DNA from 3 places in the Blautia sp. CGZ-1-C1 genome. Region 3 is predicted to be linked to each of the others. Evidence: riboswitches for the same ligand, from Rfam matches in the RefSeq annotation. Region 3 holds a riboswitch; each other region holds the start of a gene.

Region 1 (10,828 bases), on a different contig from region 3:
ATATGCCCTTGGTTCATAAAACCCGGTTCCTCTGTTCAGGGTATTTCCACCTGGCAGCCACAGGTAATAATCTCCTCCCCTGACCTTTTTTCCACTTAGAATGATTTTCCAGTCTCCACTGTCCACATAAGTTTCCACAGGAAGGAAATCTATGTAGATTTCCTGTGTCAGATGATAGGGTCCAGGTTTTCCATAATAGATTAAAAGCTCTGTATTTCCCAGTTTGTACCTCTGAGGACCAAGCTTTTCATCTAAGGGGCCGATCCGGTTTCCGGATGGATTTTCAATATAAATACTCATCTCATCCTCATAAGCTTTCCATAACTGCACATTTAATGTTGGTTCCCTGCTGCTCACAGATAATTCTATCTGTCTGGTCTGTCCCTGTTTCAGGGTTCCGCCCTCATGCAGAGGCTGATTGCCATTGTTTCCTGTACCTGTACAGATAACCAGACGTCCCGTAGAAGAAACCATATCTATATATGTTTCAAGAAGGGAATCTCCCTTATGTGACCCATAGTTATTTCCAAAACTGATATTGATAACCATCGGCCGCCCCAGAAACAATGACTGACGCACCAAATAATCAATTCCCTGTATCAGTTCGGTTGTTCTTGGGAAAGAATTTTCTCTGGGAATCCCCATTTTTACCACTATCAGGTCACTCTCATAAGCTACTCCCTGATTGACTCCATCGGAAGCTCTCCCGTTTCCTGCCGCGATTCCCAGCACTGAGGTTCCATGTCCACTGTAATCCACAGATGGAACAAGGCGCCTGCCCTGGTTTTCTCCAAGTGCAAGCGCCTCATCTATTTCTTCTTTCGTATATTCTGTTCCTGTCACATATCCCTGCGGTGGTTTTCCCGGGATACTCTGGTCCCACAGCCGCAAAATCCTGCTACTCCCATCTGCATTTCTGAAATCCGGGTGAAAATAATCAACTCCGGAATCGACGATACCTATCAGAATTCCTTTTCCTGTCAGCCCGTCTCTGCCAGTCTGCACTGTTCGGATACAGCTGGCTCCTTTTGCCTGAAATAGTTCAAAATAGAGTCGTTTTGGTTTTTCTATAAATTCTACCTGTACACGGTCTGAATAAGCATCAATTTCCGATTCCGGCAAAGTTACAACAGCATAGCCGCCAAGCAATGGCACTACCTGAATCCCGTTGCCAGCCAGCCCACTCTCCGGACCACTGTATTTTACAATAATGTCCCACTGCCTCGAAGTCATATCATATCCTATATTCAGGTTCTCAGATTTCCTGCGTTCCTCTGGTGTCGCATCCATAGCCAGATTTAAGAGATTATCTATTTTCTGATCTGCCATAAACATTTCCTTCCGCTTCAAACCTGTTATACATTTAATCATACAGCCTGAAACCGCATAGTTCTTATTTACTATATTCCTCTATCACACAATTATGTTCCTTTGTTTTCTTATCATAATTCACACCAACAAGAAGAATATTTCCTTTATATTCTTCCAGACTGGCGCAATACTCTTTTTTCCCGATCTGCGCAATTGCTCCCTCTGCACTCTGATTCCACTTTAATTCAACTACCAGCGCAGGTTTTTCCTGAAATTTTCTTCGCGGGATAAAAACAAGATCCGCAAATCCTTTTCCACCAGCCATTTCTCTGTGAACTGTGTAGAAATTTCTTGCTGCATACAAGGCGAGCGATATCGTATAACTTAACGCATTCTCATCATTGTACTGTATATGAGATGTCTCGAAATGTGCCTGTCTGATCCCTTCCGCTACCTGCGCAGGTCTTCTCTGCCAGATTGCATTGAGTGTATCTGCAGAATTCTTCAAAGCCTTTGAAACTTCTCCCCAGTCAGATGCCGCAACACTGTTCACATATTCTGTACGTACTTCACTGTTGGGTATTTTTACAATTTTGTTGTCATAATCATAAGCAAGATACCCCAAATGAATTAATAAAGTAAGAACATCATCTTCTGTACGAAATGTTGCCATATCATTTGCAAAGCTTCCTGTATTTACCGGAACGCTTTCTCCTGCGATCATACTTAGAACATCATCTTTTAAGCCTTCAAAATTCATGTCAATGTATACTTGTAAAGCTTCAAATGTCTCTGTCTGGTTCCAGTAATTCCCTATTTTTCTAAACCTCATGCAGCTCACCACAGAGCGTGGACTGTAAATAGACAAAGCTTTCTCAAAAGAATATCCGTCATACCAACTTTTCACTTCCTGCATATCCATGTTGTATGTTTTACATAGATTCCTTACTTCTTCCTCTGTAAATCCTACATACTCCGCAAGTGGTCCCGGATCGATCATCGAAAATTCATCAAACATATTCAATGCAGAATGTGTTCCATATTTCTTAATCGGAAGAATCCCAGTCATATATACAAGGGCAAGATAGCCTTTATCTTTCAGTAAATCTCTTAAAAAATCCAGATACTTTTCCTGTGCTTCTCGGTCTGTTTTATATTCTCTGAAAATGCAATCCCATTCATCAATAACTACGACAAACTGCCTCTTTGTTTTATTATAAACATCCTGCATAGTTCTCATCAGATTGGTCTCATCAAAATATCGAAAATCCGGATACTTTTCCAACAGATCCCAGATCACACTTTTCCTAATCAGCGCAATCATTTCTTCTACTGTATCGCTCTGGCTTAAAAATTCCTGCATATTGAGAAATATCGTATCATATTTGTTTAAATATTTTTTAAAACTCTCACATGATGCAATTTTGAATCTTGAAAAGAGTTCTTTTGAATCAGCCTCGCAATTGTAATAGGCAGCGATCATGTTAGCTGTAATAGATTTTCCAAAACGGCGTGGACGGCTAATGCAAATATACTTTTGTGTTGTCTGAGCAATCGAATTCAGATATTCTAAAAGCTCTGTTTTATCTACGTATATGCTGGAATTTACTACTTCCATGAAATTATTTATATCTGGATTTAAATAATTTCCCATTCCGATTTCACCTCCGCATTTATTTTGATTTTCCTTTGCTTCTTATTATAAGGCATAAATCAAAGACAGGCAATATTTGTCTTACTTATCCCCATCTGTTCTGGCATCGGCAATGATTGCGCCCCGAAAATATTAATTAATTGCCATAAAAAATATACAACTTTTTACAGCATCATAATAATTCCAAGAAACAGACTGTTGCCTGCTACCTTTGCGGCCTGTTTACTGTTTCCCTGTCCCAGTGTTCTGGCAAGAAGTGCATTTGTTCCTACTCCTGTTCCAATTCCCACTGCAACCATAAGCATCTGTACCGGGAAAATTAAAATTTTACACAAATTTTTCATTAGCGCGCATGTGTATTTTACAAAGCATTCCTATAATAGGAGATAAAGAAATGAGAAATAAAATAATATATAAGCTTACATTGTTACTATATGTCAACTGGATATTGATACTCCCAAAAGGAGATTTCCAATCTGACCAAGCATTACATCACAGATATAAGAAAAGAGGAATGATTATGTATCAGACATTATGGAATTCTATTAATCATCAGGTAAAAAAGTCACATGCTTCTGCCGCTTTTCTGGCAGTTTCACTTATTGAATGGACAACACTCGGACTTCTGGCAGGATTTTTCATCTCTATAATTGGCGGAATGTCTGCTATTACCAAACTGACTGTTATCCTTTGTGCCGGTGGATATACCGGACTGATTTTTGGTTTCTTTGGCGGAATTTTATATCTGTACAGAACAGATTCCCGCCATTCCTCAGCAGAATCTTCTCCCTCTGCTACCGTCAGACTCTCTCTTAAGAGTAAAACAGCTGCCTGATTTATATCAGACAGCTGTTTTATTTTTCTACAAAATGGATTCTCGTCTCATCAAAACGATTCTCCATCTGTGCAATACCGATCCACACACCGCCAAATCCCAGTGCATCTGTTTCCAATCAAATGTATTACTTCTTAATTTTTTCTATCATACACTGATGTTCTTTATCTTTTTTCGAATAATTAATACCTACCAGAAGAATGTTTCCAGCATATTACGCTGAGACTTTTTTATCTTTGCAATCAGATACAAAAACGCTATCACAACCATTTTAAGAAAGTCAATCGAATATTCTCAATTGAAGCAGGGGACTTACTTGTATCACCCCAATGCCACATCAAGCACCATCATCAGTGAAAATCCTACTGCGAAGAAAATCGTTCCAATATTGGAATGTTCCCCTGCTGACATTTCGGGGATAAGTTCTTCTACTACTACGTAGAACATTGCTCCCGCTGCAAAGCTGAGCAGATATGGTAACGCCGGAACAATAAGTCCTGCCGCCAGGATCGTAAGTACCGCACCGATTGGTTCTACGATTCCGGATAACACACCACCTGCAAACGCTCTGCCTTTTCCCATTCCTTCCGAGCGCAATGGCATGGAAATAATCGCGCCTTCCGGGAAATTCTGAATAGCGATTCCAATAGAGAGCACCATGGCCCCCATCACGGTAATCTTCGTATTTCCGGTCAGATATCCGGCATAGACCACTCCTACTGCCATTCCTTCCGGAATATTGTGTAAAGTTACAGCCAGAACCAGCATAGTAGTTCTCTGAAGTCTGCTCTTTGGACCTTCTGCCTTGTCACTGTTCTGGTGAAGGTGCGGGATCATGTGATCCAGCAAGAGCAAAAAGAGCACTCCAATCCAGAATCCCACTGCTGCCGGGATAAAAGAAAACTTTCCCATGTCTGCAGACTGCTCGATTGATGGAATCAGCAGACTCCACACTGAAGCTGCCACCATGACCCCGGCCGCAAAGCCGGTAAGTGCTCTCTGTACTTGTTCATTCAGATTCCTTTTCATAAAAAATACGCAGGCTGCTCCTGCTGAAGTTCCGATAAAAGGAATCAGGATTCCGTAAAATACATTTATATTCATCTGTCTACTCCTCCTATTCTATTTGTATGCCTAAGATAAGTAATTGTTCCTATTCTCCACCAATCATACAAATAACTCTGATTTGGTTAAATAATAGTGGATGAAAAATCCAGTTTGTTTGTTAGTTAGTTTAGTCTAACTCATGTAAGTATATCAGATTTTCTTCCAAATAAAAAGAGCATACAGAACTTTTTTCAAATTCTATATGCCCAAATTTAACCGAATCAAGTAAGTCCCCTGCGGGGGTTGCGAAGAGCAATAAGCAGTTAAAGAATAGACTGCGGGCAGCCGGACTATTTCTTTTCGTAAACTTTGTTTACGCTCATTCATTGTTTTTGCTCCTGTTTCAGATAAACTGCAGCACCCAGTATACAAACGGTAAAGTCACGATTGAACAGACTGTCGTCACCAGGATTCCACCCATGGCATAGTCGCCGTCTGTGCCGTATGTATTTGCCATCATAACTACAGATGACATTACCGGCATAGCGGATGTGAGTGTCATGGTCATACGTATTTCTGCCGATATTGGAAGTAACCCCAGTATCAGATAAAACAGCACCGGAAAAATCAGCATTTTGATTGCGACGATTCCATAATAGTCCAGTTTGCAAATATATTTTTTTACATCCATACATGCAAAGACTCCGCCAAGATAAATCATTGCCAGAGGTGTTGCTGTTGCTCCGATTTTTGAGAATGCTGTGTTCAGAATCTCTGGTAATGTAAGGCCTGTAAGAATGCAGAATAATGCCAATACGATTGCAACTGTTACCGGGTTAATCAGCTTTTTAAAGTCAAATGTAGAATGCTTTACGGCACCAACATTTTTTCCACATTGTGATGAATTTTTTGAAGTATTTTCCACTGTATCCTCTGCCTTCGAGGTTAGCCTTACCCCGACTGTCCACAGCATCAGCTGGTCTATCATGGTAAATACCGAGATATACAGCATTCCTCTTTCCGGAAAGATACTTGTGACAATGGGAATTCCCATAAATCCAATATTTCCAAATGCACTCATTGCAGAATAAAGCTGCTGGTGATCACCTTGCAGGTGCAGTATTTTTCCCGAAAGAAAGCTGAGTCCAAACAGACAGATATACATAAAGAATGCGATTCCGAGAATCGGCAGGGAGTGGAAAAGCATTTGCTTATCCACTCCATTTACCGTATTTGTAAAAATCATGACCGGCAGTGCCAGTTTGATCACAAGTCTGGAAACGACTTCCATATTTTCCCGGTTCAGCACATGTGTCTGGATCAGAATGATGCCTGCCAGAATGTAGATGACAAACATTCCGATCTGATTAAGAAGAATATTTAATGTACTCATAAGTCAATTCTCCGGAGTGTTTTTGCCTGTCTTGATTTTTAATTTTTCAATATCATGTATCTGTCCCATTGTTGCTATTTCCTTTCTTCTGCATTCGCATTATTTATTTTTCATAAAGGATTCTTCCTTCATTTTTTATAACTTCTACTAACTTTTTTATTTCTATTCTGTCTGTTTTATCTTACCATATTATCATGCCTTTTTTAAGTCTCTCCAACAATTTCGAGGATTGTTTTTCTGTGCTCAGGCATGAAAAACAGCCGCAGATTCTTCATCATACGGCTGATCTTTTCTATTTAATATTCTATCTGTTGTCTGTTTTTATTTCTCAATCCCCTTTAAGAACCACACGGATTCTCTTGTAGATCAGAAATACAATCAGGGATGTCAGTGCATATTTAAATAAGTTGAATGGGAAGATGATCAGTGCTGCAAATGAAAGCAGACTGTTTACAGAGCTGTGTACTGCGCCACCCATTTCGATGAATGCTTCGATTGGCATTCCAAAAGCTTTTCCATAAGCCGGAAGTAAAACAAATGCATTAATAAAGCATGCAACTATTGCTGTCAGAACTGTTCCGACCGCCATTCCTACAACTGCGTGTTTTCTGCTCTTGACGGATTTGTAGCGGTAGATTAATCCTGCCGGAACTGCGAATGTACATCCGAAGATGAAGTTTGCCACGTCACCGACTCCTGCTGTCATAGATCCCTTTGTTACAAGATGCACCAGAATCTTCACCAGCTCGATCAGAACACCTGCAATCGGTCCCATTGCGAAAGAGCCAACCAGTACAGGGATCTCAGAGAAATCCAACTGATAAAATGTCGGTGCCAGGAACGGAAGCGGAAACTCCAGATTCATCAGAATTCCTGCGATAGCGCCAAGCATGGCTATCTGTGTGATAGTCCTTGTCTTACTCCTTGCCATTGCGTTTCCATTTCTTAATACCTGTTCACTCATACTGTTTCTCTCCTTTGAAATTATTCTTTATGGATATAAATTTTTATTCGCTGCATATCCTGTTTAAAAGAAAATTCCACAAGCTTCTTTACATGGCAAAACTGTCATATCTCATAGAAAATTTCACCACATAAAAAACCCTGGATAAATCATCCAGGGTAATGAGCACGTATGGTAAAAATATCGCGTGTTCTTCTCTCATCCAGACTATACTGTCGGTTCTGGAGTTTCACCAGATCAGCCGCCTAAGCTAAGCGGGTCGCGGACTATAACCGCCGGTAGGGAATCTCAGCTAATGCTGATCACCACAACCCCGAAGAATTTTCTTTTATCTGCGTTTGATTATACTACATAAGTATATTCATTTCAATACAATTTTCAGATTTTTTACCGGAGTGTACATTGTAAGAAGGAGTCGTATTGTCCGTTGGAATCTCATCGGGTGCAAACAGTTCTATTTTATTATCGAATTCTGTATAATTCTCATTTGCGCCAAGTTCTCTTGATTCTATCAAAGTTTCTGTAATGTTCTCTCCACTCTTTGTAATTCTAAGTCATGCACCACCAGTTCAACTGGTGGTTTGATTATTTTCTTTTTCTCCCTTTTCTATTATAACTTTATTTTCTACTTGTTTTATTCACTGACAGTGTATATTTATCTTTCCCGCAAAAAAGCAGGAACTGTACTCAACAGTCCTGCTTTTTCATCATCAGAGAAATAGTTTTCCCCTTATGCAGTAATATTCTTTCTCATATGAATCCTCTCTGCAATCTTATCCACCACTTTATTGCAGATCACCGTATAAGCCGCGCCAAACACATTCGCGCCAATACGAAGTGCCACTGCCGCAGGCATTCCGAAAAGTCCTGCTGCAATAGAGAGTGCTCCGAAAGTGTTAAATGCAGTCTGCCATGCATATCCTGCGGAATATCCGACTCCGATTCCACCAATCATTCCGATATACGGATACATGGATTCCGGAAGTACCAGATACAGTACAATAAAGAGCAAACATCCTACAATATTGAACAGCCCTCTGTTTCCGGCTCTGGAAGCACAGTCTTCTGTAAATGGCAGGCATACGGACATGCAGGCGATTCCTGCCCACATGGCTCTCGGCAGTCCCAGAAGATTCATAAATAACATAGCACTGGACACAATCAGTGTCAGTTTCAGATACCATCTGCTTCTTGCTGAGCGGATGTCAAACTCACGAAACAGGTCAAGGAAAGTTCTTCTATATGGTCTGTTCTTCTGATTTTTGTAAAAAATCACCATGCAGATCAGCATTCCTATGAAAAGTCCTGCGATGCGTAACGCATATTCCTGCCCGGTCACATCATATCCCAGAAGGAGTAAATAGCCCAGTACAAATGTAGAATGATTATACATAATCACATTGTGGCATCCAAGAATCATCAGAAGCAGAATGCAGACCACATTGACAAGAAATGCGGCAAATGGATGTGGTGCTGCCATATTTGCCAGTCTTGGCCCCGCCATAAGAATTCCAAAGATTCCTGCAATGGAAATCAACCCATGTGTTGTCCTGATTCCGAAGTCCGCCTGTCGCAATACGAGAACCGCCAGCAGAACTGTAACCCCGACTACACTGTTATTGCTTCCTGTGAGTTTACTGTACAGGCTCACCACCGCAACACAGAACGCCATGACCAGATATACTTTGAAGTTATAAATTAATATGTGACGTCTTTTTTCTTTTGGATCCGTTGTGTTCTTAATAAGCTGCTTAGAACCAACGGAACTCAACTGTAGTTCCTGATAAAATGTCATTTCCAAGTCGTCTCCTTTTTTGTAAAATCACGTAAAAATCCAGCGTTTTCACAGAATAACAAAACGCCAAATGATTACGTATCTACTATGAATTTTGAAATAGTAACGAGCACTATACCGCAATTTTCCAAAAACGTCAAGAGTCATTTCTCGCACTCCATAAATTTTTTTACTCACTCAAAAGAGGTATTATTCCATACACCGTTCACATTATGTATCATTAATTACCACTTAATACAATCCCATGATCGCCAGCAATGCCGTGATCACTACAAGGCTGCAAAGAATCGTCACGCTGTTCGCACAGCTTGCCATTCCTTCATCTCCTCCACACATTCCTGTGTAGGCAGGTGCAACTGCACTCATAGGAGCAAAGCACAGTAAAACAAGGGTCTGTCTGATTACCAGATCAAATGGTAATACAAAGAAGAAAAATACTGCACAGACTGCCGCAAAAATGTGTCGGATCACTACCAGTTTAACGATCTCACCCATATATTCTTTGATCAATTACCTCAATCCTTCCCAGACGGCAAATGCTGTGTTAAGCGCTTTAAAGGGCGGGCTGGTGGATGTGCTGATCCTGGACTCCAATCTTGCTGAAGCACTGCTGAAACTTAGTGAAGACATGCCTTCACAGGAGTAATACATACAAAATACCCTTTCGTCATATTATACGAAAGGGTATTTTTTCAGACTATTCTATTTTCTGTAAAGTACAAATGCCTCATATGGATTCAGGATGATTTTCCTGTCAAATACTTTTCTTCCCATATTCGTAATCAGGCACTGAGCTCCTTCTGTGAATGTTTCCGGAAGTTCCATTTCCGCTTCCTGTGCACTGAAATTACATACTGTGAGCAGCTTCTCTGATTCAAGCTTTCTTATGTAAGCAAAGATCTGGTCATGATCACGGTACAGAGCCTCAAATTCTCCGTATACGATGATATCCATTTCTTTACGCAGACGGATCAGTTTCTGATAATAATGGAAAACAGAGTCCGGATCTTTTAACTGATCTGCCGCATTGATCTGCTGGTAATTTGGGTTTACCTTAATCCATGGTTTCCCTGTAGTGAAACCTGCACCTGCGGAAGTATCCCACTGCATTGGTGTTCTGGCATTATCGCGGCTTCTGAGCATCAAACATTTCATCATATACTCCGGTGTCAGTCTGCCTGTCTCTGTCAGCTCAGTGAAATAATGAAGGCTCTCGATATCACGGTAGTCCTCCAGCTTATCAAAATAAACATTAGTCATTCCAAGCTCTTCACCCTGATAAACATAAGGGGTTCCCTGCATCATATGAAGGCAGGTCGCCAGCATCTTGGCTGAAATATCGCGGTAAGCAGGATTGTCATTTCCGAATCTGGATACACTTCTTGGCTGATCATGGTTTCCAAGGAAAAGGCTGTTCCATGCTTTTCCTGCCAGTTCTTCCTGCCATTTGATCATGATCTTCTTGAACTCTTTGAAATCATACCGTTCTGTGGTCCATTTGCCATAATCACCACCACCGATTTCTACATGCTCAAACTGGAATACCATATTCAGTTCTTCTCTGTCATCACCTGCGTATTTCTGTGCTTCCTCAATGGTAACTCCTGAGGTTTCCCCCACAGTCATCACATCATATTTGGAAAGAACTTCCTGATTCATTTCATGCAGGAATTCGTGGATTCTTGGACCATGAACACTATACGGACCGAAATCACCATACAATCCGTTATTCATCTCTCCGTCAGGAAATTTCTGATCTTTGGAAATCATGCTGATAACGTCCATACGGAAACCATCGATTCCCTTTTCACACCAGAAGTTCATCATAT
Region 2 (10,828 bases), on a different contig from region 3:
TCTCCTTAAGCAGATTTTCTAGCACTGCTCAAGGAGACCCGTTGATATTCGCAATTCACTTCACGACACTCTTTATTTTATCCTGTTTTTTTTCAGGTCTTCTATAATTTCATTGTAACGTTTTTTGTTCAGACGGTAGAAAAACAGTACAATTGCTGTCACTATCCATAAAATTCCCGGAATTGTAGTAAAGGAATGTCTCATAATACTGAGTACAGCCGTATTCTACGCAGTCAGGAATGATCGCATCCCAAAATCTCGAAAACAGCATCAGGGCAGAGACTGCTGCCATCCTCCGTCTTTCCGTTTACTCATGTCTTCTCTACAGCAGTCTTTTTTATTATATCTTTGTCTTACATAATGCTTATGTATGATCAGCAGGGTATTTTATTTTTCCTGCACATTGATAATCACTTTCATTGTAGTCTCACGGTTATCGTCAATGTACTGGTATGCTTTCAGATAATCTTTAAATGCAAATGTCTTAGAGATCAGCGGTCTTAAATGCACTTTTCCTTCATTCACCAGTCTGATTCCGTCTACATAATCATCATGTCTGTACATCATTGTGCTCTTGATATCAAGCTCATGATCATTTGCAACTGCCAGATCGATCTCAGCCATTCCTGCAAAAACTGCAACCAGCACAATCACGCTTCCTTTTCTTGCATACTTGATTGCCTGTCCCATTGTAATGTTATTTCCTGCACAGTCATAGATAACATCTGCCTTATCCGGTCCAAAGGCTTCTACCATTGCTTCCCCGAAATTTTTATTCCTTGTGTTGACACATACGTCAATTCCACACTCTTTTGCTTTTTCCAGACGAAGATCACTGACATCTGTGATCATAACTTTAGCTGCTCCCATCCCTTTTGCAGACTGCGCTACCAGATTTCCGATCGGACCGGCTCCTATCACCACAATATTCATTCCTGTTACATCGCCCATCTGTTTAACACCATGAACAGCTACTGCCAGAGGCTCGATCATTGCGCCCTCTTCATAAGACATATCTTCCGGTATCGGTGTTACTTTTGATGCATCAACTGCAAAATACTCGGATGCAGTTCCTGTTGTCTGGAATCCCATTACTTTCAGCTCTTCGCAGAGATTGTATTTTCCGTGACGGCATGGATAACAATGTCCACAATATACCTGTGGCTCAATTGTTACTTTCTGTCCCACATGAAATTCTGTTACTGCATCACCTGTTTTTACCACTTCTCCTGATACTTCATGTCCCTGGGTTACCGGATATTTTGTAAAAGGATGTTTTCCGTGATATACATGGATATCAGAACCACAGATACCAATATTCATAATCTTAACCAAAACCTGGTTGTCTTTAATCTCTGGTACGGGAACCTCTCTGAAAATAATTTCTCCTGGATTTGTCATAACCTGCTGTAACATAATATTTTCCTCCTTATTTGTTGAATGTACTTTGAACCTCTAGTTATTTATTAACTTTTATTAAATGTTTTATTAAAGTAATTACATTATTATTCAAATCGCTAAATTTGTCAATAAACATTTAAAAATATTTCTCATTTCTACCAGTTGCACAAAGTAAAGATTTTATTTTTATGCAGATGTTACTATAACACTCCTCATAATTATCTGCTGAATTCCCGCACAATAACAAAATACCCTGATCACAACCTTTCTTTGTTGTAATCAGGGTATTTTTTATATTCAGATATTTGTTTAATATGGTATATCAGCAGATCATCAGTGATTCAAGAATGCTATCGGCTATATCTTTCCGATAAAATCCTGCAAGAAATGCTTTGCTGCACCTACAGCTGAGGCTTCTTTCTTATAAGAACAGTTTTTCAGATATCTCAGATCATGATCAAATCCATTATACTTCATTACTTTTTCCCCAAGAGGTATCATATAATCTGAGAGATATCCACCCATTTCACCTCCAAGAATGATATCCATATCATATGCCATGCGCAGATTTGAAATCAGAACTGCAAGATAATCAAGATACTCTTCCCATTTTTTCTCTGCCTTTTCATCATTGTTTTGAAGCAGCTGCATAAACTGTTCCACAGAATCCTTTGACTCACCAACAAGTGCGCCTGCAGCGCAATAAGCATCTGCACAACCTGATTTTCCACAATAACACTTGCGACCCTGAGGTACAAGTATCATATGTCCAAATTCTCCGGCCTTCTGATTTTCTCCGGAAAACAAATTTCCCCCTATGCAAAATGCACCGCCAAGAGTCTGATTCAACGAAAGGTAAATTGCATTCTGATAGATGTTCATATCTTCTGCCATCATTGCCGCATTGGCATCATTTGAAAAATAAACCGGGACAGAAAATGCCTGTTCCAGGAAACTGAGACTATAGTTTTCAAGTTTCAGTGCGTGGGATTTTATCACCAGTTTCTGCTCCTGATTAATGATTCCCGGAATAGAGATTCCAACACCCAGAAGCTTTTCTTTCTGTTCTGCATCATTCATATGATCCAGAAATTTCGCCGCATAATCTGCCACCTGACTGCAATATGACATATCAGATACAAATTTCAGACGGATCCGCTCTGATTTCACAATCTCATACTTCAGATTTACCAGCACCATTCCCAGATGATTTGCAGTGATCACAATTCCCATTGCATAACGATAGGATGGATTGATTCCAATACTTTTAGCCTTTCTTCCTCCTGTGGATTCATATTCTCCAATTTCTATTATGATACCTTTTTCCAATAAATCTTTTACATTAGACAGAACTGTTGGCATACTCAGATTCAGTTCTTTGGATATTTCCACTTTTGATGTGGATTCTCTATTTATAATATAATTTACGATTTTTGATTTCGTGGCAAATTTCTTTTCCAGTCCGCTCATTCTGTTTCTACCTTCTTTTATTAATGTATTTATAAAAGAATGATACCTGTTATTGTCATATTTGTAAATAGCCATTGTCTCTGCAGAGTATGTTGCTTTTTGCAATTGAAGCAGGGGGACTTACAATAACAGATAAATTTATATCATCCTGATGAAATATTATATTTCATTTTTCATGTTAATGATATAAAATTATCGTAACTGTTCAGTACCTTCACAGTTACGAGCCAAAATGCATTAAAAATCACCTGCGGTGATGGCATTTTGGCTTGTATGTCTCGGGATTTTGGTACTTACGTGCCAAAACACCTCGCGGGATAGCAGACTACTGAATAGTTACAAATTATTAATGTAAATATCAGGGCATATTCGAATAATCATTTCTAAACTTTTTCAAATATGCTCCGGAAAGGAACTTTTATACTAATGAAAACCAAGATTCAGGATATGACCTCCGGTTCACCGGGACGGTTGATCATTCTTTTTGCAATTCCCCTGATGCTGGGAAATATCTGTCAGCAGCTTTATACAATGGTGGATACCATGGTTGTTGGCCAGGTTGCAGGTGTGGAGGCTCTTGCCGCACTGGGTGCTGTTGACTTTCTGATGTGGGTTGTCACAGGAATATCCACAGGACTCACTCAGGGATTTTCTATTCAACTCTCCCAGTATTATGGGGCAAAGGATTTCGAAAATCTGCGTAAATCTCTGGCTCACAGTTACCGGCTAACCACATTCATCGCAGCCGGAGTATTGATTCTCAGCCAGTCATTTGCTTCGCTGGTATTAACAGGGCTGCATACACCTTCCAATATTATCGGAATGTCTCTGTTATATCTGCGCATCATTTTCTGTGGAATCCCCGCCACAGCAGCCTATAATATGTTTGCCTCTGCCCTAAGGGCTATGGGAAACAGTAAAACACCGCTGACCGCAATGATTATCGCATCTGTGCTGAATGTCTCACTGGACATCCTTTTTGTGGCAGGCTTCGGATGGGGTGTGGCAGGAGCAGCAATCGCAACTGTGATCGCACAGAGCTTCTCCGCTGTTTACTGTTTCCTGATTTTACGCAGAATTGATATCGTTCATCTGACCAGAGCAGATTTTATGCCTGCCTCCGGCATGAATGCCCGCCTGATGAAACTTGGTATTCCTGTTGTATTCCAGAATATCATCATCGGTGTGGGCGGTCTGGTAGTCCAGTATGTGATCAATGGCTACGGTTTCCTTTTTGTAGCAGGATTTACAGCTACAAACAAACTTTATGGTCTGCTGGAAATGGCTGCTATTTCCTATGGATATGCCATCGTTACCTATGTGGGTCAGAATCTGGGAGCCAGAAAGATTGACAGGATCAGAAAAGGCGTCCGCAGCAGTATGCTGCTTTCCCTGCTTACCTCACTGATCATTTCTGCTGCCATGTTTTTATTTGGAAAAAATATTCTCTCACTTTTCATCTCAGGTGAACCGCAGCAGACACAGCAGGTACTTGCAATTGCTTTTAAATACCTCTCTATTATGGCTGCCATGCTTTGGGTTTTGTACTTCCTGTACGTGTACAGATCTGCACTTCAGGGGCTGGGAGATACCTTAATGCCTATGGTAAGTGGTATGGCTGAATTTGTCATGCGTATCAGTGCTGCACTGATCCTTCCCCATTTCATCGGACAGGACGGTATTTTCTTTGCAGAGATTGCAGCATGGAGCGGAGCCACTGTGATCTTATGCATCAGTTATTATGCACGGATGCATAAATATCATTAAAACAAAACAGGCACATAGTCCCGGATATCCGGTATATGTGCCTGTGAAACGTGTAAAATTATGTAAGATTCTTAATCCATTTATATTTCTTATAATGTTTATAAACCACCGGCAGTTTAATAATCTCGTCCAGATTGAGTACAAAGTAGACAACCATAACCGGCAGTTTCAGGATAAATGCGCAGATGCATCCCAGAGGAACGGTGATGCACCACAAAGTTACGGAATCACACAACATTCCAAATTTGGAGTCTCCGCCTGCTGCGAAAATTCCGCCTATTGTCATACAGTTTACTGATTTTCCTGCAATATAATAGGAACAGATCAGCAGCATTTTTTGCAGATATCCGCGGGCTGTCGGGGTGAGATCTACCATTTTTGTGATAAATGGGGACAAGGCGATCAGGACAAGGCCTGATACAATTCCTGCAATAATCGCAGTTCTGGTAAGTGTTCCGCCTGCCTCCTTTGCTTCCTGCAGGCGGTCTGCACCAAGACGGTTTCCCACTATGATACTGCCTGCATTTCCAAGTCCGAGGCAGAAGCATACAACAAGATTTTTGGAAATATTCGCTATTCCATTGGCGGCAACGGCATCCGTTCCCAGATGTCCCATGATCACAGAATACATGGAAAACCCTATTCCCCATGCAAGATTATTGATCAGTAACGGAACGGCTTTCTGCCAGAAACGGCCAAATAACTTTTTTTCACAGCTTCTGAGACTGAATTTCACAGCTCTGATCCTGCACAATACATAACCAACACTCCACAGGAACTGCACAACTGTTGCAAGTACGGTTGCCAGTGCAGCACCTTTAATTCCCATTTTCGGGAAGCCGGACAGTCCAAAAATTAAAACAGCATTCAATACGATATTGAGAATTACCATAACCCCATTGATCAGGGTACTCATATTTACTGCACCACAGTTCTTCATGATTGCCAGAAAAGTCTGTGCAATTCCCGAAAACACATAGGAAATGCCAATCACCCTTAAATACTCACTTCCCAGAACGATCAGAGTTTCCTCATTTGTCAGGATTCTCATGATCTGTTCCGGAAAGAAAAGGGCTCCTGCCAGAAATACCACTGCAATACATCCGCAAATCTTTGTTACAAGGCTGAACACCTGGGAAATACCTTTGTAGTCCCCTTTTCCATAATATTGTGCCACAAACATATTCTCGCCTGCCATAAATGCAAACATAAACAGATTAAATACAAAAGTAACCTGTGTGGCCAGTGATACAGCTGACATGGCATCCTGACTTAACTTTCCCAGCATGATCGCATCACATGCTCCGACCAGGGCTGTCATGAACTGCTGAAGTGCAATTGGAAGTGCCAGCCTGACTATTTCTTTTCGTAAACTTCGTTTACACTCGTCCATTATCTTTTTTGCTCCTGTATAAAATATTAATGATACTCATCAGTCAATTTTCAGAATCATATTCAGGATTCTAGTTTAATCCTTTAATTCTCCTTAATCAAGCAGATAAAATCATCCTCTTCGCTATTTGCTTGATTTGGTTAAAGTTCTTCCTTCAAAAATGCAAAAGGTTCTTCATCCTGAAGGAAATGCATAAGCTGATATGCACACATGATCGCTACATTTTCCTCTTTCAGGATTCTCTTTACTTCTTCTCTGTCAGCAAGCACAACTTCGATTTCTTCGGAATCCTCCTGTGCCGCTTTACTGATCTCACCTTCCGCGTAACCGTAAACATTTGCGCAGGATTCATCTGTCATGCCAACCGTTGTGAAATAAGGTTTCTCAAATGCAGGATTTACTTTCAGAGGTGTGAATTTCAGTCCTGTTTCCTCATACATTTCTCTTACTGCACCTTCATGGAATTCTTCGTTCGGTTCTACCAGACCTGCCGGGAATTCATAGATGTATCCGCCGATTGCATATCTGTACTGACGTACCAATACAACCCTGTCTTTTTTCTCTCCGTAAAGACTGTAAATAATTACACCATCCGGAGTATTTTTACCTGTTTTTATTTTTAATTCGTTAATACTCTTCGCGCGTGATGCCACAAAATATGACACAGGAGTGTTATGGACACTTGTTGCATTTAAATGATATAAGTTTAAAAATTTACAGTCTGTCAATTTCTCAATATTGTGTATCTGTCCCATAATGGATACTTCCTTTCGCTATTCATAAACCTCACATTCAGGTGTTTATATTGTCTGCTTTATCTTACCATATTATCGTATCTTTTTTAAGTCAGTCTGACAATTTCTGTAATTATTTTTTACCCGCCAAAAAGAAAAACAGCCGTAGATTTTTCATCATACGACTGTTCTTCTTTTTTATTGGACTGCCAATTTATTCTTTATCAGATATAAAATCAATCTCCCTTAAGAACTACACGGATTCTCTTATAAATAAAGAATACGATCAGAGATGTCAGTGTATATTTAAATATATTGAATGGGAAAATGATCATTGCTGCAAATGTAAGAAGATTATTTACAGAGCTGTGTACTGCGCTACCCATTTCAATAAATGCTTCTACCGGCATTCCAAAAGCCTTTCCGTATGCCGGAAGTAACACGAATGCATTGATAAAGCATGCAACTACTGCTGTAAGTACGGTTCCAGTTGCCATTCCGATCACTGCATGTTTTCTGCTCTTAACAGATTTGTAACGGTAGATCAGACCTGCCGGAACTGCAAATGTACATCCAAAGATGAAGTTTGCCACATCGCCTACACCTGCTGTCATAGATCCCTTTGTTACCAGATGCACAAGAATCTTTACCAGCTCGATCAGTACACCTGCGATCGGTCCCATTGCGAATGAGCCAACCAGTACCGGGATTTCTGAAAAGTCCAGCTGATAAAAACTCGGTGCCAGGAAAGGAAGCGGAAACTCCAGATTCATTAAAATTCCTGCGATAGCACCAAGCATGGCTATCTGTGTGATGGTTCTCGTCTTACTCCTTGCCATCACATTTCCATTTCTTAATACCTGTTCACTCATACTGTTTCTCTCCTTTGAAATTATTCTTTATGGATCTGTCTCATATCCTGTTAAAAGAAAATTCCACAAGCTTTTTATATAATGAAGATTTTCTTCAACATATAAAAAACCCCGGATTATATGTCCGGGGTAATGAGCACGTATGGTAAATATCGCGTGTTCTTCTCTCATCCAGACTATACTGTCGGTCCTGGAATTCCACCAGATCAGCCGCCTGAGCGGGTCGCGGACTATAACCGCCGGTAGGGAATCTCAGCTGATGCTGATCACCACAACCCCGAAGAATTTTCTTTTATCTGCGTCTGATTATACTACATACAGATATCTATTGTCAATACAACTATTCCATTACGCTTCTCTATTGACTTTGCTTTTCCAGGCTATTATAATAAATCCAGAAAACGAAAGGAGGTTTTCAATATGAAAACATGGACAAAGAAGTTCCAGAAAATGTTAACACTGATACTTGCCATCTGCCTCGTTACCGGCTGCATGGGATTCTCAAATGTGCAGGCAGCTACCGGAAAGTCAGGTACAACCTACTATAATACCTGCATAAATGGAAAAAAAGGCGGAACAATAACAACCAATGGCACAAAATACTATATGTCAGGCACAAGAAAGGCTATATGTAAGGGGAACACTCTGACAATGTATGCGTCATTTAATACTTCCAAAAACGGAGTATTAAACAGCCAAAACAAAAAAGCATATATAAAATACGGAAAACATACATTTAAACTTACTTCCAAGACCAAATACTATTTTTCCGGAGGTGAAGCTCCCAACGAATATTGCTCAAAGTCCGCTTTCATGTCTACCATGAGAAGCATGAATGGATTAGGTCTGTGCATTAAGGTAACCAATGGAAAAGTTGTTGAGATGTCTTTCAATTCATGATACCACAAAAGCCGCAAAGCTGGAAATTCCCACTTTACGGCTCTTGTTTAACTTGTCATTATTTTTTCCGAAACCATTCTTTTTTCTCTGTTCTCGCAACCCCCTCCCTGAGAAGCTTTTCATCTCATCAGGCACTTTTCATAAGTCAGGCGAATATTTGTAATATTAAAGCAGGAGACTCACTTCATTGATAAAATTTTACTCTGCCTGATCAATATTATCAACCCTACAGCCCGCTAATACAACCATTCCAGGATTAGAAAAACAGGAAATCACTGCCAGACAAATGAAAAATATATAATATCCCGGTATTTTGTAGTTCATAAGTATTGCTGCCATAGTTTTCACCTCGCTTATGTACAATCTTCAGTAATTCATTTAGAGGATTGTTATAATTCACTCATCCTTTATTACACTCATTATACCCTTTTCTCATCAGCTTTTCATTCACTGGCAGTATATGTTTTATGCCACAGCAACAATAGTTTTCCCACTTATAGCCGAACATTAGCTTTGGTCTTTACAGTCAGCTATCAAATATAAAATTTACAATCTTCTTTGATAATTGACGAACTACTGAGAATATGCTTTAATGGATTTAGCATAAATACTTTAGGAGAACAAACATAGTTCTCAACTATGCTTCTACACCAACGATACATGTATCATATCTCACAAAAAGAAATGGGGGAACACACAAATGGGACTTATAGCTATCAGTAGTCTGATGCTCTTGGGCGGTATGTATCTGATGATTGCATTCGCATGGTGGCTTCTGCAGATCATTGCCAACTGGAGAATCTTTACCAAAGCAGGAGAGGCCGGATGGAAAAGTATTATTCCAATATATGGCGATTATATTTCTTATAAAATCGCATGGCAGCCCGCATATTTCTGGCTGACTCTCATCCTGGGAATCATATCTTCTTATCTGCAGGGAACTCTGGAAATAAGCGAAAGCTTAACAGTCTACATGCTTGTCATACTGATCAAAATCATACTTGTCATCATCAGTATTATGTACAGCATTAAGCTTGCAAGAGCCTTCGGCAGAGGCACAGGATTCGCCATTGGCCTTATCTTCTTACCGCCAATCTTCATGCTGATCCTTGGCTTCGGCGATGACAGATATTATGGGGCAGATAAATAGACAACCGCTAAATAAAAAATCCTCAGAGCTTATGTTCTGGGGATTTTTTCATCTCATACAGGCTACAGCCTATTATAAAGTTCTGTTATCAAAATACTCTTTTACCGTTTCACAGCAGAAATCAGTCACCTCATACCTGTTACTCACATCTCCGTCAAAAATCGGTTCAAGTCCGCCTGCTGCCGCCTCGAAGAACAGTTTTGTACCAACTTCAGGAGTATATCCTGTACATGGTTTGATCATGTTGTTTAACAGCGGTCTGTTCTCTGCTCCAAGATATTTACGGATTCCTTCGATACCGAATTTCGGTCCCTGGAAGTCTTTTACAAAACTTTCCGGGAAGTCGATGTCAAGGAGTTTCAGAAATGGCATTGACATGATGTTTCCTGTGATCGTTGCGAGTAACAGCGGGATGTATTTCTTAGTAGCATTATCACTTCATTTTTAATATGCAGCAATGTATGGGCTGTAATTCACTATCCGTTTATATTACAATTCAAAGGTTTCCAGATCATCCGGGATAAAAAGATTTCCTTTATAATATGGTTTTCCTTCCTCTGTGTAGAGTTCTTTTCGTCTGGAGATATTTTTATCTTCTGTATGATACAAAATCAGATTGTCAACATTCAGTTCCTGTGCGAGCTGACAGGCATCCTTTACTGTGGAATGATGTTTCTCATAAGGTTTAAATTTATCTGCCTGTGAAAAGAGACAAAATGCCTCATGGAGAAGCCAGGTACTATTCACTGCATATTTATGTTCACATTCATTATATGGCTCATCTCCACAGCAGGTCAGTTTCTTTCCGTCTGCATATTCCATGCAAAATCCGAACTGTTTTGCTTTTGTAGAAAGAATATCAAAGAATATTACCTTGTGTCCCAGAATCATTCTTTCTTCTCCATCTTTTACTTCTTCCAGATGTACTTTCTCACCAATGTATTTGGTTTCTTTTGCAGTCAGAAGCATCTGGGACATCTGCTTCAGAAGGCAGATCACTTCGTCATGTCCGTAGATTACTACTTCACCATCAAACTGTCCTCTTGCCATTCCCTGGCAATACATACGGAGCATCCAGATAATTCCCAGCAGATGGTCGATATGTTTATGCGTAACAAAAATCGTACGGATATCCTTCCAG
Region 3 (10,828 bases):
AGAGCGTAACAGAGAATACTCGTGTATCTGTATCCGATCAATCACATTGAAAACATCGTTCGCCCGATTTCTTCTGCACCGGCAGCTAAGAACGTAATCTTCCTGTCCGCAGATGCTTTCGGCGTACTTCCTCCGGTATCTATCCTGACAGAAGCTCAGACTCAGTACTATTTCCTGTCTGGATTTACAGCTAAACTTGCTGGTACAGAGCGTGGAATCACAGAGCCTACACCTACATTCTCTGCTTGCTTCGGACAGGCATTCCTTGAACTGCATCCGACAAAATACGCAGAAGAACTTGTTAAGAAAATGGAAAAGAGCGGAGCAAAAGCTTACCTGGTTAACACAGGATGGAACGGAACAGGAAAACGTATCTCCATCAAAGATACTCGTGGTATCATCGATGCAATCCTTAACGGAGATATCCTTAACGCTCCTACTAAGAAGATCCCATTCTTCGATTTCGAAGTTCCAACAGAGCTTAACGGCGTAGACACAGGTATCCTTGATCCTCGTGACACATATGCTGACGCTTCTGAATGGGAAGTAAAAGCTAAAGATCTTGCTGGAAGATTCATCAAGAACTTTGCTAAATACGAAGGAAACGCTGCTGGTAAAGCACTTGTTGCAGCTGGTCCTCAGTTATAATTATAATTGCTGAATTAAAGTTAATTATAATTAAATTATAATTTTATTGTCCAAATGAGTACGAAAGGGATGCGAGTAATTCGCATCCCTTTTTCATGTTGTTTCGGTGGTCAAGCGGATATTCGCAATCCGCTTCGCTACAGGGCTCTGAGTTTTTCTGCCACTTTCTCATATGCGGGTACCGGAACGTGATATTCTTCTCCCATTCTTACTACTTCGTAAACTAATCCGTCAATTTCGGACTGTTTTCCTGCCATGATATCCCGCTGCATGGAAGTGGTTGCTTCCGGTGCGAGGTTGGAAAGGATTTTTAAATTTACTTCTGCCATATCTTTCTGGAAAGGAACTCCCATGGCTTCTGCAAGTGCTGCGATTTCTTTTATCATGGTCTTAAAAAGTTCTCTGGCTTCGCCTTCTTTCTGGAAATCTGCGGCAGTTGCGTGGTAATAGAGTCCTGCTGCCCCGATCGGGGATACATAGGAAAATTTCTCCAGTGCTTCACGGCGGATGTTTTCCGAAAGAGTCCCGTCGATATGACTGTCACAGAGGTCTTTCTGAATCTCTTTCAGTTCCGGTCGGAATTCTGCTTTGTCTCTTACGCCGAATACAATGTGCAGGATCTGTCCATGCTGGAGAAGTTTTCCCGGTTCTTTAATGTTGGCAGAAACATAGATGCAGCCGTCCGTTACCAGAAGATCCGGCAATTCTTTCTGCATTTTTCCACCTGTTCCATATATATTCAACACTGGAATTACGATAGTATTTTTCCTGGCAATGCGTTTGATAAACGGAATCGTTTTCTGTAAGGAATAGCCTTTTACGCAGACAAAAATTACGTCCGGATGCTCTGCATAATGCTCCATATCTGTAGCAGGAATGCTTATGTTTTCCTCTGTTTTATCCCACATTTTCTCCAATGTAAGACCCTGTTTCTGGATCTTTTTCAGGTGTTCGCCTCTCACGATCAGGGTTACGTCCTTGCCTGCTTTTTTCATATAATATCCGATAACACCACCGGTTCCTCCGGCTCCAATGATTAAGTATTTCATATTTATTTTCTGCCCCGCTTTCATTGTTTTGATTCTTATATCATAGCACAATTGCAATTTTTCTTCAGTATATTTTATGCATTACGCTGACATAATTTTGCATTGACAGTTTATTTTTTGCCCTGTAATATCAATGGTATCAATATCAGAATATATTACGCAGGAAAAGTATTAAGATGGAACGATATCTGGAATTTAGAATAGATGAACAAACTACAGAACTTAAAATGGAAGCATTTCTGAAAAAGAATGCAGGACTTACAAAACGGCAGATCAGCCAGGCGAAGTTTCGGCCGGACGGGATTACCAGAAACGGAGTTCGCTGTCGTGTAACTGAGACAATATATCCAGGCGATGTGATCCGCGTTTGTCTGGAGGAAGCCGGGACTGCTTCTGCGCATCTTGAAAATTATAATGACGGAATCAGAAGTAAGGATTTGTCGGATTTCCATTCCAACAGAGCTTCCGCTCCAGTTTCCGAAACTTCTTTTTCTCTGAATATTTTATATGAAGATACGGATATTCTGGCAGTTGATAAACCGGCAGGAATGGTTACGCATCCAACGGGAATGCATTATACAGACAGCCTCTCCAATCTTGTTGCCGGTTACTTTCGAGAGAAAAATGAACAGGTCTGTGTCCGCCCGGTGGGGCGGCTCGATCAGGAGACTTCCGGGATTGTGGTTTTTGCCAAAAATCAGGTAGCAGCTTCAAGGCTTCAATCTGTAAAATCTCCATGCAAAATTCACAAGCAATATCTTGCCGCTGTATCCGATACTTTGCCTGTAGATATGCCTGGTGTCTGGCATACCTTAGATTTACCGCTGATGCAGGACCCGGAGAATCATCTGAAAATGAAAACTGCTGCTGATCTTTCCTTACATTCATCTGCATTATCGGGAAAAATCAAAACAGCAGTTACTCATTATCATACTCTTCCAGTCAGGACTGGTCGCTTATCACACTTAAGCTGGATACCGGACGTACCCACCAGATCCGTGTCCATATGGCATCCACAGGACATCCTTTGCTTGGAGATACTCTTTATCATTCAGACGATAAAATATCTTCCTGTGCTTCCTTTTCCAGGGCAGCCCTTCATGCATGGAAAGTTTCTTTTCAGCATCCTTTCAGAGATAAAATGCTCCTTCTGGAAGCACCATTACCTTTCGATTTTCGTGAACTGGTTTCACTTTCAGGGTCTGATCTGTTGTCTATTTAAGCTTCAAATTCTTTGATCAGATTTACCATTTCAATGGCACTGAGTGCACAGTCATAGCCTTTATTTCCTGCTTTTGTACCTGCGCGTTCAATTGCCTGCTCGATGTTTTCTGTGGTAAGTACTCCGAATAATACCGGAACTCCTGTTTCCAGTGATACTGATGCAATCCCTTTGGAAACCTCATTGCATACATAATCATAATGACTGGTATTTCCACGAATCACAGCACCTACGCAGATAACCGCATCATACTTTCCACTTTTTGCCATTTTAGACGCGATCAGCGGGATTTCAAAAGCACCTGGTACCCACGCTACCTGGATGTCCTCTTCTTTTACATTGTGACGTGTCAGCCCATCCATGGCACCACTTACCAGCTTGGAAGTTATAAATTCATTGAAGCGGGCTGCTACAATTCCTACTTTCATTCCATCTGATACTAATTTTCCTTCTAATGTTTTCATTTTTTCTGGTCCTTTCATCTGTAAATTTATATTTTTTAACCTGTACAGGTTTTTATATACGGTAAATTTTATTTTCGGGAACGTTATCGTTATATATGAAAATCCCCGCTGTATTTAATACTTCAGAATATGTCCCATTCGTAATTGTTTTGTCTTAAGATAACGCAGATCATACGCTGTGGCATTCATCTGTATCGGAACTCTCTGTTTGATCCTGATGCCAAATTCTTCCAACTGATAAACTTTATCCGGGTTATTTGTCAGCAGCCGCAGCTCTTTTACCCCAAGATTTCTCAGAATCTGCGCACCAATGTAGTATTCTCTTTCGTCTCCGGCAAATCCAAGTGCCAGATTCGCTTCGAGTGTATCCATTCCCTGTTCCTGAAGTTCATAGGCACGAAGTTTATTGATCAGTCCGATTCCTCTTCCTTCCTGTCTCATATAAAGGAGTATCCCTCTGCCTTCTTCCTCAATCTGGGCCATCGCCGCTGCAAACTGCTGTCCGCAGTCACAACGCTGTGATCCAAAAACGTCTCCTGTCAGGCACTCTGAATGCACACGGCACAGGACGTTTTCTCCATCTCCGATTTCACCTTTTACCAGTGCTACATGATGTTCCCCATTCAGGCGGTTTACAAATCCATACGCCATAAACTCTCCGTATCTGGTCGGCATTTTTGTGGTCGTCACGCGATCCACCAGAATATCATGGCATTTACGGTAATTCTGAATATCTTTAATTGTTATGAATTTAAGATTCCACTTTCCGGCAAGTTCCCGTAACTCAGAAGTCCGCATCATAGTGCCGTCTTCTCTCATAATTTCACAGCACAGCCCGCACTGTTTTAACCCTGCAAGTCTGCACAGGTCTACAGTTGCCTCTGTATGTCCGTTTCTTTCCAGAACACCGTTCTTCTTCGCCAGAAGTGGAAACATATGTCCGGGGCGTCTGAAATCTTCGGGTTTTGCATTCTCGTCCACACATTTCATGGCAGTAACAGAACGTTCTGCCGCAGAGATTCCTGTAGTGGTGCTGATATGGTCTACGGAAACAGTAAAAGCAGTTTCGTGATTATCTGAATTTTCTGCTACCATCTGCGGGAACTGCAGTTTTCTTACATATTCCTCAGACATTGGCATACAGATAAGTCCTTTTCCGTGAGTTGCCATAAAGTTAATATTTTCTGTTGTGGCAAACTCTGCTGCACAGATAAAATCTCCTTCATTCTCTCTGTCCGGATCATCCGTTACCAGAATAATTTTTCCATTCCGAAGTTCTTCCAGAGCTTCTTCTACTGAATCAAATCCGTTCATTTTTTCTCTCCTTATACAATATATTTTTCTGTTGTTAAGAGGGCAAAATCATTCGTATTGGCTGCTTATCTGGTTCGTGTTAGGCAGATAAAACATCCACTGTACAGTTCTGCATCAATCGAATAACCGCTTTGTGGTTAATTCTGTCAAAAGCCATACTTATTCAGAAAATCCCGTGTAATATTACTTTTTATCGGCTGTTCTTTCACAGGCGTTATTAATTTTTCCACGTATTTTCCAATTATGTCTGTCTCCAAATTGACGATATCTCCTTCTTTGCGTTCTCCGAGGACTGTAATCTTTACTGTATGAGGAATTGCAGAAATGGAAAAGTCTGTTTCTGAGACTTTTGCCACTGTAAGACTGATTCCATCAACTGTTACAGAACCTTTTGTCACAATATATTTCATAATTTGTGGTGAAGCCTGAATGGTGTACCAGACAGCATTATCATCTCTGCGAATTTCCGTGATTTTTCCTGTTCCATCCACATGCCCGGCAACAATATGTCCTCCGAATCTTCCATTTGCCGGCATTGCCCTTTCCAAGTTTACATGCTGCCCCGGTGAAAGCTGAATCAGCGCAGAACGGTTCAATGTCTCGTGCATCACATCTGCCATAAAACCATTTTCCAGACATGCAGTTACAGTAAGGCAGATTCCATTTACAGCTACGCTGTCTCCTGTTTTCAGGTCATCCAGTATTTTCTCTGCCTGTATCGTGAATACCGCTGAATTAGCTCCTTTTTTTATATTTTTTACAGTTCCCAGTTCTTCAACAATTCCCGTAAACATTTCTCTTCACCTCACTCTCTATGAGAAAATCATCTCCCAGTCTGATTATTTCGCTGTTTTTTAATAATACTGCGCTGGCAGGATCAGGAAATCCTTTTCCTTCCACCGGCGTCTTTGCTTCTTCGCCTCCAAAAAGTTTGGGTGCTATATAGGTCTGAACTTTCTGAACAATACCGCTTTCCAGTGCTGACCAGTTTAAAGAACCTCCTCCTTCCAGCAAGATACTGTCTATCTTTTCAGCTCCCAGAAGTTCCATTAATCTGTTTAAATCTATGTGTCCGTTTTTCTCCGGAACATACAGAACCTGGCATCCCAGTTCTTCATAATTCTTTATCTTCTGCTGATCTTTACTGCTGCTTGCAATGATTGTAGGAATTGTCGCTGCTGTTCTTACAATCTTAGATGTCAGTGGTGTTCTCAGATGGGAATCGCAGATAATACGCACAGGATTTCTGCTGTTTTCCAGTCTGCAGGTAAGCATCGGATCATCTGCCAGCACAGTTCCCACCCCAACCATAATTCCTGTATATTTCAGTCGCTGTTTCTGTACATGAATTCTGGCAGCTTCTCCTGTCACCCATTTGGATTCTCCTGTATAAGCGGCAATTTTTCCATCCATAGTCATTGCATATTTCATGACCACATACGGTTTTTTATTTTGGATGTAATAAAAAAATGCTTCATTCAATTTATCACACTCTTCTTTTAAAATATTTTCTGTTACTTCAATTCCATGATCCTTCAAAATCCGGATTCCTTTTCCTGCAACCAGTGGATTAGGATCTGATGATCCGATGATCACGCGTCTGATTCCAGCCTCCAGGATTGCATTCACGCATGGAGGCTGTTTTCCATAATGGCAGCAGGGTTCTAAAGTAACATATATAGATGCTCCTTCGGGTTCTTCCGTACATGCTGCCAGAGCTTCTCTCTCCGCATGGAGTTCACCGTATTTTCTGTGATATCCCTGACCAATGATCTTTCCGTTTTTAACGATCACAGCACCTACCATCGGATTAGGTGCTGTAAAACCCATTCCTTTTTGCGCCAGTTCCAAAGCCATTTTCATGTACTGCCTGTCCTGTTCCATATCCGTTATATTTTTCAATCCATCATCTCCTGCTCTTTTATAACAATTCCATAAAATAAAGCCCCGGTGTTTTTTCAACATCCAGGGCTTGGTAATTAATATTTGATATGAATTATCTTCCGATGAATCTGACTCTTTATTTCATCACTGAAATCACTTTAATTGATATAAAAAAGCTCTGGAATAAATTAATTATTCCAGAGCAGTCAGCTTTCACAGATCAGTTAATTCTTCTGTATCTCTACTGTTATCCTCTTTCATCCAGACTGTACTGTCGGCTTCGGAATTGCACCGAATCATACCTTACGGCTCGTGGGCTTTACCACCGGTAGGGAATTGCACCCTGCCCTGAAGATCTTATTTTATTTTTATCAGCAATTTTTGCGATTTATCTTGCTGATGTCTGACAGTATACTCTCAACTTTTATCTCTGTCAAGATTTTTTTCAGGAAAGTAATCTTCTTACCATATCTGCATTAAATGTCACACCTGTCAGGTGATCTACTTCAATCTGGTACAGGGCATTGGCTGCGATATGCTCTGCTGCCTGTTCCAGATCACGAATACCGCTTGTATTTTTATGCAATTCAACGATGGCATTCAGACCCTCTTCTGTTACTACGCATTCTTCTGCCTTGAGGCTCATGCGTTTCAGAACCTTCGGAAGGACGTATTTGGAGAAGATGATCTTCTTCTCTTCTGATGTATAATCCGGGATATCGATCACTGCAAAACGGGACATAAGAGGTGCGCTGATCTGGGATTTATCGTTTGCCGTAGCAATGGGATAAACGCCCACTGTGGGCACCATACATTCCATATAGTTATCTGTAAATCCAAGGTTGTCAAGCAGAGTAAGAAGTACGTCTGCAGGGTTTCCGTTGCCCTTACCTGACGCTGCTTTATCAAGCTCGTTGATAATAAATACAAGGTTGGATTCTCCTGCTGCTGAGAAAGCTTCCATGATGATTCCGGGCTTTGCGTTTGCATAGATTCTGGAACTTCCTGTAAGCTGTTCCGGATCATTGATGGAACTCATGTCCAGAGTTGTCCAAGGCAGTTTCAGAATACGGGCAACTGCGTATGCAATCTGGGATTTACCTGTACCTGCAGGGCCTACAAGGAGAAGTCCGTATGCAGGAAGTGTATGGGTACGGTTGATCTGGATGATGGTTTCAATAATACGCTGCTTTACAGATTCCATTCCGTAGAGTTCTTCATCAAGAATTCTACGTGCTTCCTGCGGATCGATTGCTTCAAAGTAGTTATTCTTCCACTGAATGTTCATCATAATGGACAGTGCACGCTGAGCGTGGCGTCTCTCTTCCGGAGATACCTCATGAGAGCGGGCAACTGCAAGGTTTCTTCGAGCCCAGAGGCGAATATTATCCGGCAGAGTTCTTCCGGCACAGGTCATAAAGTCAGTGATGCTCTGAATGCTTGTCAGCTTCATCTCATCCCCTGTTTCTTCTTCATCTTCATCCTCAACAATCTCTGCAGGTGCACTGCTTGCAAGAAGTCTCTCGATCATAAACTGAAGAAATCCGTCCTCTGCGGAAAGTTTCGTGCCGCCGCCAAAAGCAGTTTCACGAATCTTATAAACTGCATAACCATTCTCTTTATTCTCTCCTGAAAGGCGCACATTGATATGATTCTCCCCAAGCCATTTCAGAAGACTTACAAATCTTGAATCAATACTGATGATATCTGCACTGAAAACGCCGTCATCCTCTTTAAATTCAAAGGATGTACGTTTGATTGGATTAGTAAAAATACCGCAGGAATGATGTTTCCACTGACGGATGCTGTTATCCAGAATCATGATCGGTTTCTCAGGGGAAGTCTCCTTTTCATCAGACTGGAAAGTAGTGTAGGTACATTCAGACTGTACACCTGGTTTCTTGTCTGAAGCACCGCTGAAATCAAATACTGGCATGGTAAATACTCCTTTTATTTTATCCTTAATCAGTGTGTAATTTTTTATGTACAACTCTTTATTATTCTAGCAGAATCTTTTCTTTTAATCAATTCTGTAAATGTATTTATTGCATAATTATTCAAGAAATTATATCGTTAATGTTCACTCCGTTCACAGTAACATTATATCCTCATTTATTCCACCAAAATCATTGACGGTAACATCCGCAGGCTTTATAATAGGGATAACTGAGAATTTCCAGATTATTCTCTGGAAAATCGGAATTTACTTTTAGGAGAGCAAAATGAGCAAAATTATTTTAACCGGTGACCGCCCAACAGGCCGCCTTCATGTTGGACATTATGTTGGTTCATTATCCGAGCGTGTTCGTTTACAGAACTCCGGCTTATATGATGAAATTTATATTATGATTGCTGATGCACAGGCATTAACAGATAACGCAGAACACCCTGAGAAAGTTCGCCAGAATATCCTTCAGGTTGCACTGGATTACCTTGCATGTGGTATTGATCCTGAGAAATCCACAATCTTTATCCAGTCTATGGTTCCGGAGCTTACAGAACTCACTTTCTACTATATGAATCTTGTGACTGTAGCACGTGTACAGCGTAACCCAACTGTTAAATCTGAGATTCAGATGCGTAATTTTGAAGCCAGCATTCCTGTTGGATTTTTCTGTTATCCGATCAGCCAGGCAGCAGATATCACTGCATTCCGCGCTACTACTGTTCCGGTTGGAGAGGATCAGCTTCCGATGCTTGAACAGTGTAAGGAAATCGTACACAAGTTCAATACTGTTTATGGCGAAACTCTGACAGAGCCAGAAATCATTCTTCCATCCAATAAAGCCTGCTTACGTCTGCCAGGTATCGATGGCAAAGCAAAAATGAGCAAATCTCTCGGAAACTGCATCTATCTTGCTGATGAAGAGGCAGATGTCAAGAAGAAAGTTATGTCCATGTTTACTGATCCGAATCATCTTCGTGTGGAAGACCCTGGTCGTGTGGAAGGAAACCCGGTATTTATCTATCTGGATGCTTTCTGCAAACCGGAATATTTCGCAGAATTCCTGCCAGAATATCAGAACCTGGATGAACTGAAAGCTCACTATACACATGGCGGTCTGGGTGATGTTAAAGTTAAGAAATTCCTGAACAAAGTACTTCAGGCAGAGCTTTCTCCAATCCGCGAAAGACGTAAACATTGGGAACAGCATCTCGATGATGTATATGATATCCTCAAAGAAGGAAGTAAAGTTGCTGAGGCAAAAGCTGCTCAGACACTTCATGATGTACGTTCTGCTATGCAGATTAACTACTTTGACGATAATAGCCTGATTAAATAATTTCCCAGGATATAAAACAGGTTCAGATACGAAATATATTATTCGTGTCTGAACCTGTTCTTTGCTTAGCATTATTTTATTACTATTTTTCTAAATCCAGTTGTTTCTTTACAGATTTTCTCCGTTTCTTTTTTTCCTCATAGAGAGCTTTATCGGCATCTTTCAGTTCATCTGAGATTGCCAGTCCGCTACTGCATGTAACTATCGTGTATCCCACTGATAATTCCACATAATACGCTTTATCGGAATTCTCATTAAATGCTGCACTTTTCTTCTGGATCAGTCTACGAATCCTCTGTCCATCCTCAGCATTTCCGGGAAGCATTGCGCAGAATTCATCTCCGCCGATTCTTCCTATGATGCCATTTTCTCCCACCACAGATTTTAAAGTCTCAGCACATTTTTTAATGGCAAAATCGCCTTCTATATGTCCAAAAGAATCATTGATTTCCTTCAGGTGGTCCAGATCTGCAAACAGGATCAGCATCTCTTTTCCATCATTTTTTCTATTCATCTGAACTGCCTTTTCCATAAGTCCCCGGCGGTTCATACAGCCTGTTAATGCATCAGATTCCGACAGAAAGTTAAGGACTTCATTCTTTTCCCTGACTTCTCTGACCAGAGCTTCGAGTTTCTGCTGCATCCTTTTTTGCTCTTTCGACATCTGATACATACGCAGCATATTTCCAATCTGCCTGCTGATAAGATAAAATAAAGCCAGATTGGCAGGATTAATTTCCGCTGCCAGAACACCATATTGCATTTCTCCGGAAAAGAGACAAAGAATCGTCGCTACATAATTTTCGTTGTCTTTCTTTCCGCATATAACTCTTCCGTCCCTTGAATAATCTGTAGACACTTCCGGACGTTCATTCTCTTTATATGAAATAATCTGCTGTCCTATCTGATATGCAGCCAGATACATCTTATCTGGGCATTTCCATTCCTCATCTCTGTAATGAG

Evidence for each region. A riboswitch is a leader RNA that binds a small molecule or an ion and turns the genes downstream of it on or off. The one in region 3 is predicted to bind FMN.
Region 1: another riboswitch for FMN. It lies ahead of AC058W_RS16600 (ECF transporter S component); the one in region 3 lies ahead of ribD (bifunctional diaminohydroxyphosphoribosylaminopyrimidine deaminase/5-amino-6-(5-phosphoribosylamino)uracil reductase RibD).
Region 2: another riboswitch for FMN. It lies ahead of AC058W_RS06110 (ECF transporter S component); the one in region 3 lies ahead of ribD (bifunctional diaminohydroxyphosphoribosylaminopyrimidine deaminase/5-amino-6-(5-phosphoribosylamino)uracil reductase RibD).

What each region holds. Positions count from the first base shown of each region.
Region 1 covers NZ_JBWLUT010000180.1:21,453-32,280, reverse strand. Annotated here, with positions in the region: gene AC058W_RS16630 (S8 family peptidase) at 1-1,329, opposite strand, end outside; gene AC058W_RS16625 (AAA family ATPase) at 1,394-2,965, opposite strand; partial or broken gene AC058W_RS16620 (MATE family efflux transporter) at 3,139-3,288, opposite strand; gene AC058W_RS16615 (hypothetical protein) at 3,486-3,800, shown strand; gene AC058W_RS16610 (ZIP family metal transporter) at 4,122-4,904, opposite strand; gene AC058W_RS16605 (AEC family transporter) at 5,251-6,240, opposite strand; gene AC058W_RS16600 (ECF transporter S component) at 6,569-7,204, opposite strand; FMN riboswitch at 7,391-7,529, opposite strand; gene AC058W_RS16595 (hypothetical protein) at 7,552-7,719, opposite strand; gene AC058W_RS16590 (FUSC family protein) at 7,935-8,999, opposite strand; gene AC058W_RS16585 (AEC family transporter) at 9,231-9,509, opposite strand; gene AC058W_RS16580 (glycoside hydrolase family 13 protein) at 9,702-10,828, opposite strand, start outside.
Region 2 covers NZ_JBWLUT010000080.1:8,004-18,831, forward strand. Annotated here, with positions in the region: partial or broken gene AC058W_RS06080 (MFS transporter) at 73-225, opposite strand; gene AC058W_RS06085 (zinc-dependent alcohol dehydrogenase) at 388-1,416, opposite strand; gene AC058W_RS06090 (ROK family transcriptional regulator) at 1,759-2,871, opposite strand; gene AC058W_RS06095 (MATE family efflux transporter) at 3,298-4,638, shown strand; gene AC058W_RS06100 (MATE family efflux transporter) at 4,697-6,031, opposite strand; gene AC058W_RS06105 (NUDIX hydrolase) at 6,172-6,786, opposite strand; gene AC058W_RS06110 (ECF transporter S component) at 7,002-7,637, opposite strand; FMN riboswitch at 7,793-7,926, opposite strand; gene AC058W_RS06115 (hypothetical protein) at 8,058-8,537, shown strand; gene AC058W_RS06120 (hypothetical protein) at 8,736-8,876, opposite strand; gene AC058W_RS06125 (DUF5684 domain-containing protein) at 9,238-9,687, shown strand; gene AC058W_RS06130 (hypothetical protein) at 9,760-10,065, opposite strand; gene AC058W_RS06135 (MBL fold metallo-hydrolase) at 10,177-10,828, opposite strand, start outside.
Region 3 covers NZ_JBWLUT010000129.1:23,523-34,350, reverse strand. Annotated here, with positions in the region: partial or broken gene AC058W_RS12180 (phosphoenolpyruvate carboxykinase (ATP)) at 1-648, shown strand, start outside; gene AC058W_RS12175 (ketopantoate reductase family protein) at 786-1,697, opposite strand; partial or broken gene AC058W_RS12170 (RluA family pseudouridine synthase) at 1,874-2,919, shown strand; gene ribH (6,7-dimethyl-8-ribityllumazine synthase) at 2,916-3,383, opposite strand; gene AC058W_RS12160 (bifunctional 3,4-dihydroxy-2-butanone-4-phosphate synthase/GTP cyclohydrolase II) at 3,498-4,697, opposite strand; gene ribE (riboflavin synthase) at 4,844-5,491, opposite strand; gene ribD (bifunctional diaminohydroxyphosphoribosylaminopyrimidine deaminase/5-amino-6-(5-phosphoribosylamino)uracil reductase RibD) at 5,472-6,581, opposite strand; FMN riboswitch at 6,827-6,941, opposite strand; gene AC058W_RS12145 (AAA family ATPase) at 7,027-8,517, opposite strand; gene trpS (tryptophan--tRNA ligase) at 8,804-9,865, shown strand; gene AC058W_RS12135 (diguanylate cyclase domain-containing protein) at 9,948-10,828, opposite strand, start outside.